One region of the Paenibacillus sp. FSL R5-0810 genome, then DNA from elsewhere that is predicted to be linked to it. Evidence: riboswitches for the same ligand, from Rfam matches in the RefSeq annotation. Region 1 holds a riboswitch; the other holds the start of a gene.
The links. Region 1 has a riboswitch for thiamine pyrophosphate ahead of tenA (thiaminase II). Riboswitches for the same ligand answer to the same signal wherever they lie in the genome.
Positions count from the first base shown of each region.

Region 2: another riboswitch for thiamine pyrophosphate. It lies ahead of MKX76_RS20190 (ABC transporter substrate-binding protein); the one in region 1 lies ahead of tenA (thiaminase II).

Region 1 is NZ_JBBOCF010000001.1:3,830,346-3,834,308, reverse strand. It holds gene MKX76_RS17180 (DUF4179 domain-containing protein) at 1-893, shown strand, start outside; TPP riboswitch at 1,059-1,162, shown strand; gene tenA (thiaminase II) at 1,581-2,285, shown strand; gene thiM (hydroxyethylthiazole kinase) at 2,433-3,284, shown strand; gene thiD (bifunctional hydroxymethylpyrimidine kinase/phosphomethylpyrimidine kinase) at 3,281-3,963, shown strand, end outside.
Region 2 is NZ_JBBOCF010000001.1:4,530,824-4,534,786, forward strand. It holds gene MKX76_RS20180 (GGDEF domain-containing protein) at 1-440, opposite strand, end outside; gene MKX76_RS20185 (VOC family protein) at 743-1,126, shown strand; TPP riboswitch at 1,326-1,437, shown strand; gene MKX76_RS20190 (ABC transporter substrate-binding protein) at 1,558-2,598, shown strand; gene MKX76_RS20195 (thiamine-binding protein) at 2,702-2,995, shown strand; gene MKX76_RS20200 (ABC transporter permease) at 2,992-3,747, shown strand; gene MKX76_RS20205 (ABC transporter ATP-binding protein) at 3,937-3,963, shown strand, end outside.

The DNA.
Region 1 (3,963 bases):
CAGACCGTGTCGGTGGCAGCGGTCCTCTACCTATTGATAGCCAAACAGGAATTGGACAAATCAGCTTGCTGCCATTCAAACAGAAGTTACCGGATGAATTCGAACTAACGATCGAGGTAGCAAACGTGGACGGAGTTAAAGGTCATTGGGATTTTTCAATTCCCATTAAAAAGACCGTTTCCGGAACGAAATCATGGATGCCGATGAGGAGTGCAACGGATGGAGAAACCACCCTGCTGATTAAGAAAATAGGCTTTAAATCCGGTACGGGTACGATGGACGTGGAGCTAGTATACAGGCGGCCGGCAGCTAAAGCGCAAGATCCCATGTATGATATCCTAGCTATTACTGATACTGGAATGGAGTTCAAACCTTATGAGATGGATGGAGATGGCTACGTCGAAGACGGTACACATGTCCAGTTAGGAACCTTTCGATTTGAATTACCTCTTGTTACGCCGAAGTCCATTACGTTCCGTCCGTATTTGCGCGGGGATGTGCCGGTATATGGAATTAGAGTGCCGATGAAGCATGAACCGTCGACCGATCATCCTCTAATTATTCCTCAAGGGGAATTAGGCCGCCTGTTAGTGACGAAAGTGGAACGCTTAAAAGATAAGACGATCGTACATTACCGGAAAGAAGTCACTGACCCCCTTCAGCAAACCGAGTTGATCCTCGAGGATTTGGAAGGCAAGTACAATTTTTACCCATGGGACATGTACATCATTCCTTCCGAGGAAACGAAGACGAGGTTAATTGATGCCAAAAATAATGCTTACGTAACCGAATTCCCGGCCTTAAATTCGGATCAACAGCCAGTCTTTGTCACCCATGAATACAAAAAACCTATTTTCCTGAAAGAGCTCGAAATGACAATACCGCTTCAATAAGGTAAGCATCGGTCAATTGATGGCATTTGCGAATGAAAGCATGAACGGTCACCTTTTTTTCTGGAAAAAGGGGGTTAGGGGGTTATATCTACCGAGTATTGCAGCAAACACGGAAACGTTTGACACCACCGCTAAACCTATGTACAGTAATAGTCAATAGAATAGGAAGTCCACTAGGGGAGCCGTCAGCGGCTGAGACAAGAGCGTATCTTGGACCCTTTGAACCTGATCTAGTTCGTACTAGCGTAGGAAAGTGGAGCCTTCACGGATAGAGTCCTTTTTGCGCCTGCTTCTGCCGGGCAAGAGGACTATTGCTGAAGCCGCTCCGTTTTTCGGGGCGGCTTTGTTTGTCATGCTCCGAAAAACGTAATTTCCTGCATCTTCGTCGCACAGCACGATAGCGCACGAGTACGAGCTAGCAGCATGCAAGGTTGCCATATGCCGTGCATAAAGGGTTGGCCGTGTACATAAAGGGTTGCCGGATATACACATGTAGCCGGGTACAACGGCTGCCGGATCTGCAAAGTTCCCGGATGCAACCGTTGCTGATATGAAAAGGATGCACGGTATGCGTAGGTTTGCGGGACATGCAACGGATGCTTGGCTTCGAATCCCCGGATTACCGGGATTGCCTGGTCGCTAGGAGGACTTCCTGCTCTTCATTTCAAGATGGAGGTGGGGGAAACCATGACGTTTACCCAAGAGCTTCGCCAGCAGGCGGACGGAATTTTCGAGGCGATCGTAAACCATCCCTTCGTGCGGGGAATTGCCGCCGGGAAGCTGGACAGCGAACAGCTGATTCACTATGTGAAGCAGGACTTCGAGTATTTGAATGCCTACATTCGCATTTATGGCGTCGCCATATCCAAGTGCACGAGCCGGGAGGATATGGCGGCGTTCAACGAACAGATTGCGTTTATCCTCAACAGCGAGGTGCATCCGCATCAAAATTTCTGCTCGGTCGCGGGAGTGAACTATGAGCAGCTCCAGGGCTACCCTCTTGCACCGTCTGCGCACCACTATATCCGTCACATGCTGACCGTTGCGCATGAGGGAACCCTCGGCGAAATTATGGCGGTCCTGCTTCCTTGTCCGTGGACGTATTATGAGATCGGCCGCAGACTGCTGGATGAAGTTAAGCCGGATCGCACCCATCCGTTCCATGAATGGATTCATTTTTACGGGAATCGCGGAGAGGATGCGGCAGGGAAGTTCCTTGGCCGTGTGGATGCGTGGGCGGAAGGAGCGACGATGAAGGAGCGCGAGCGGATGCGCGAGCATTTTATGCTGAGCTGCCAGCTGGAGTATATGTTCTGGGACATGGCTTACAAGCAGGAGGAATGGCCCGTGCCGTTCCAGCCGTTGGTCGATGCCACGGGGTATGGGCGCTGAGCATTTGAGTTATGGGACAGACAGGGGTAACGAAAGGTCATGCATTTTGAGAATGAATCAGAATTCGGGTTGAGATGAGATTATGGGTTTCATATGTCGTATGTCATATGCCAAAAACCAAGAAAAGAATGGGAAAGGATGATGGCAATGAGCGGAAATACATGGGATTCGGAGCTTGCGGGGCTTTTAACGAAGGTGCAGCAGCAGAAGCCTCTTGTCCATAACATGACCAATGTGGTGGTTACGAATTTTACGGCCAACGGCTTATACGCGCTGGGCGCGTCGCCGGTAATGGCATATTCCCCCGACGAGGTGGCGGATATGGCCCAAATTGCCGGAGCGCTCGTGCTCAACATCGGCACGCTGTCCCGCGAACAAGTGGATGCGATGATCCTTGCCGGGCAATCCGCCAATACGCATGGCGTCCCGGTCCTCCTCGATCCGGTAGGAGCGGGGGCAACGCCGTTTCGGACCGCTTCTGCGCTGCGGATCCTGCGTGAAGTGAAGGTTTCCCTGGTGCGGGGCAATGCGGCCGAGGTTGCCAATCTGATCGGCGAAGTCCGGGTGATCAAGGGGGTCGATGCAGACGACTCTGCGTCCGGCGGGAACTTAGAGCTGGCCCTGCGGGCTGCACAGCGGCTAAATACGGTGGTGGCTATCACTGGAGAGGAGGACGTGATCAGCGATGGTGTTTCGGCGCGAATCATACGCGGCGGGCATGCGATGCTGACGAAAGTAACCGGAGCGGGCTGCCTGCTCACGTCCGTGCTCGGGGCCTTCGCCGCTGTGGAGCCGGATTTGCTGCTGGCGGGGACGGCTGGCCTTGCCTTCTATGGGGCAGCAGCCGCCCGCGCGGCCGAGCAAACGGCCGGACTCGGGCCGGGCAGCTTCCAGATCGCCTTCCTGGATGAGCTTGCAAAGCTCCACTCCGGTTCGCTCGAAGGGCACGCGTCGGTCCGCGAAGCGGACATCCTGACGGAAGGGAGCGTGTCCCGATGACAGACGCGCGGATTCCGAGAGCGCTGACGATTGCCGGGTCCGACAGCGGGGGCGGCGCAGGTATTCAAGCGGATCTGAAGACGTTCCAGGAGCTGGGCGTATTCGGCATGTCGGCATTGACTGCAGTAACGGTGCAGAATACATTGGGCGTCCATGGCGTCTATCCGCTCCCGCCGGAAGCGGCGGCGGAGCAGATCGAGGCGGTGGGCGGCGATATCGGCGTGGACGCCTTAAAGACCGGGATGCTGTTTCATGCGGATGTTATCCGCCTGGTCAGCGCTAAGATCCGGTCGTTTGGCTGGGAGAACGTCGTTGTCGATCCCGTGATGATCGCCAAGGGCGGTGCGGAGCTGCTGCGTACTGAAGCGGTTGATGCACTAAAGCGGGAGCTGCTTCCCTTGGCGATGGTGGTGACGCCTAATATTCCGGAGGCGGAGGTGCTGGCGGGAATGGGAATCCGCACGAGGCATGACTGCCGGGAAGCGGCTCGCCGCATCGGCGGGCTCGGTCCGCGGATCGTCATCATCAAGGGCGGTCATGGCAGCTTCGAGGAGGATGGAGATCAGGTGGTGGATCTGGTATATGACGGCACCGGCTTTACGGAACTCAGCGCCAAGCGCGTGAACACCGTTCATACGCATGGGACCGGCTGTACGTTCTCTGCAGCCATTACGGCAGG
Region 2 (3,963 bases), 700 kb from region 1:
CCCACCGTCATCAAGGTAATCGCAACAATGATGATGTCCAGGGTAAACCGAGCGCCCCGCAGCGGACCCTGCACTCGTCTGAACAGGTAAATCAGGGCACCGGCGAACAATAGAGCTTCCAAGCTCCAGAACAGTTCCGCCAGCCGGATGGATCCGCCAAACACCCCTCCAATCCATTCATCACCCGCATACAGGATGCGCCCTATTGCATCGCCGGCCAATCCGGCTGCAATCAGAAGCCAAAATCTGCGAAGATGGCCTTGCTCATACCGACTGCCAATCACCCCGATCAAATACGCGAATGCGGCTATCGGAGCCATAATGGCTAAGATGCGGTGAAGCAATAAAGCGTCCGGCATCCACAGGGCCAATATCCATTGGATCAATGCGTATCCAATCGCGAGCCGAATATATATGGAATCGGATGGACCCGGGCTCATTCATATCCCTCCCTGAAACAAAAGGTAGGCTTGGTCATTCATGATGAATAGGTCTTTCGAATTAAAGCGTTTCCATATCCAATCATACTTTTAGCCCGAGGAAAAGTAAAGAAAGAAGCGCCCAACAACTGGATATTTATAGGCATATAGGCCGCGTAGAATCGTTATTTGCGGAATTGTCCCGGGATTGTAGTCACTCAATCCCCACTTGACACATGGGGTTTATGTAGTATTATTCTTTCATATCAACGTATCTTTGGTTTTATATCCTAGCATAGTTTCATGGAAGGGGTTCTTGTAAAATGGGACAAAGACGATTGGACCATGTAGGCATTGTCGTAAGGGATCTGGAAGCAACGATCGCTTTCTATACGAAGGTGGTCGGCCTTGAGCTCAAGGACCGTCTGACGCACACGAACGGTGTCATCCAGCTGGCTTTCCTCGGCTTTAACGGCAGCGATGAAACCGAGGTCGAGCTGATTCAAGGATACAGCGACTCCCTTCCTGCGGAGGGAACGGTGCATCACTTTGCCGTCAGCACGGACGACATTGAAGCGGAATATGCACGGGTGAAGGAGCTGGACGTTCCGCATCTGGATGAGGAAATCGTCACGCTGCCCAACGGCTACCGCTATTTCTTCGTGCACGGTCCGGAAGGCGAATGGATTGAATTTTTCCAGCGCTAACAGGCCAGGTCTAAGGTTGCCCGCCCGCATATAGAGACTCCTATGGGTCGCCTGGATCATTCGGGTCTTCCATGCCTGGACAGCCACTCATCCCGGCGACCTATACGAACGTAGAAAATCGCCTTCAGGCATGGGGCGTTCCCGTACTGGACAGGTGCTTCCGGTAGGTCTATAATAACGGAAGTATAACCCGTAACTTCATAAATACCGGGGGAGCTGGAATCGGCCGGCTGAGAGTGTATCCCATAGAGATACTGACCCTTATACCTGATCTGGGTAATGCCAGCGTAGGAAGCCATAAGATTGCGGCTGTTCATAAGCCGTAGTATATACTTACGCCGTCATGCGCTCCGATACGATCGGGGCGTTTTTTGTTGTTGTTATGAAGTTAATACGGAAAATGGAAGACATATAAGGAGAGGAGAAACACGATGAAACAACGTACATGGCTCTCTCTGCTGCTCGCCTGCGTCCTGCTTCTGGTCGCTTCCGCCTGCGGGGCAAGCGGCCAGAACGGCGGAAGCGCGCCCGGCAAGCAAGAGACTGCCGGAGAAGGAGAACAGCCGGCCAAGCTCCGCGATGTCCAATTGATGCTGGACTGGTCGGCGAACACGAACCACACCGGATTATATGCAGCCAAGGAGCTCGGATATTATGAGGAGGAAGGGCTGAACGTGCAAATCGTACAGCCGGGCTCCGGGGGAACCGATGCGATGGTCGCTTCCGGCAACGTACCGTTCGGCATCAGCTATCAGGAGGGCGTAACGCTCGCCCGGACACAGGGGCTGCCGCTGGTTTCGATCGCAGCCATCATTCAGCATAATACGTCCGGATTCGCTGCACCGAAGGATCGGGGCATCCAGAAGGCCTCCGATTTTGAAGGAAAATCCTACGGAGGCTGGGGCTCTCCGATTGAGGAAGCCGTCATGAAATCGATCATGGAGATCGATGGAGCCGATGTGAACAAGGTCAACATCGTGAACATCGGAGACGCCGATTATTTTACGGCGGTTAAGCGGGATATTGATTTCGCCTGGATCTACTATGCCTGGACAGGCATTGAAGCCCAGCTTCGCGGCGAGCCGCTGGACATGATCTACGTGAAGGATTATTCCGAACAGCTGGATTATTATACGCCGGTCATCGTAACGAACGAGAAGCTGATCGCGGATGACCCGGAGCTTGTCAAAGCGTTCATGCGCGCAACGTCCAAAGGCTATCAATATGCGATAGACCATCCGGAAGATGCCGCGGCACTGCTGTCGAAGGCAGTTCCCGACCTGGATGCCGAGCTGGTGCTGGAAAGCCAGAAGTGGCTCAGCCCGCGCTATCAAGATGACTCGCCGCGCTGGGGCGAGCAGAAGGCCGAGGTTTGGTCCGGATATGCCGACTGGATGTTTGAGCGCAAGCTGCTGGAGAAGGAATTGGACGCGGAGCGCGCGTTTACGAATGAGTTTTTGCCTGACAAATAGGAGAAGCACTCCCCGCAGCATTGCAATGCTGCTTCGCGGCTCATCGGCATGAGGCTTAACGGCCGTGCAAATGAGAACCCATATACGAAAGGACGATTGACTCATGGCGAATACACTGCTGAGCATTCAAGTCATTCCGCGTACGCCGGACGGCGGAGACAGCATCCCTTATGTGGATGAAGCCATTAAGGTAATCCAGGATTCCGGCGTCAAATACGAGGTCCATGCTTTGGAAACAACGATGGAAGGCGAGCTGTCCGAGCTGCTCCGCATCGTGGAGCGAATGCATGATGCGCTGGTGAAAGCCGGGAGTCCGAGCATCATCTCCCAAGTCAAAATCGCACATCATCCGCAGGGCATCAGCATGGATAAGCTCACGGAGAAATACCGTCCATGAAAAGCTGGTGGAGCTCGATATGGCCGCCCGTCGTGGCGGTCCTCTTCTTTTTGATCGTGTGGCAGGCTGCGGTCTGGATGTTCGATATCGAGAAATTCATTCTGCCTGCGCCGACGGCTATCGGGCATGAAGCCATCACCGGGGCGTCGGGACTTATGGAACACACTTGGGCTACCCTAAAGTTAACCGTGATCGGATTTGCCATCGGAACCGGTATCGGACTCCTGCTCTCTTTGGCTCTGCACAGGGTACCTTTTCTCAAAACAGCCCTTTATCCGCTTCTCATCTTAAGCCAGAACGTGCCGACCATCGCCTTGGCCCCGCTCCTCATGATCTGGTTCGGGTTCGGCATGCTGCCGAAGGTCATCGTCATTACGCTCGTTTGCTTCTTCCCCGTAGCCGTAGCGGCCCTCGACGGGCTGGCACGGACCGACCGCACGATGATGAATTATATGCAGATGACGGGAGCCACGCCGTGGCAAATCTTCACCAAGCTGGAGCTTCCGCACGCGCTGCCATCCATCTTCTCCGGGATTCGGATCGCGGCCACGTATTCGGTCATGGGGGCGGTCATCGGGGAATGGATCGGGTCTGACCGGGGAATCGGCTATTATATGATGCTGCAAAAATCCGGGTACCGGACCGATCGCGTATTTGTGGCCATTCTGGTTATCGTGCTGCTCAGCCTGCTCATGGTAGGCGTTATTACCCTGCTGGAGAAACGGCTGATCCGCTGGAACCGGAAGCATTGATTGGCATGGCTTGGCCATATAGATGCTCTCTGCTTCATAAGTTGAACGATTGGACCGGGATTCGGGGCAAATACATGCAGAGTTCCTCTAAGCATCGCGGCTGCTCCCCAGATTTAAATGGTTCTTTCAAATCCAGGTTACAGATAAGGTTGAAATCAGGGATCTTAATAAAGAAGGGAGGCTGCCCATATGACGCAGCGAGCGACTGATTCCGTC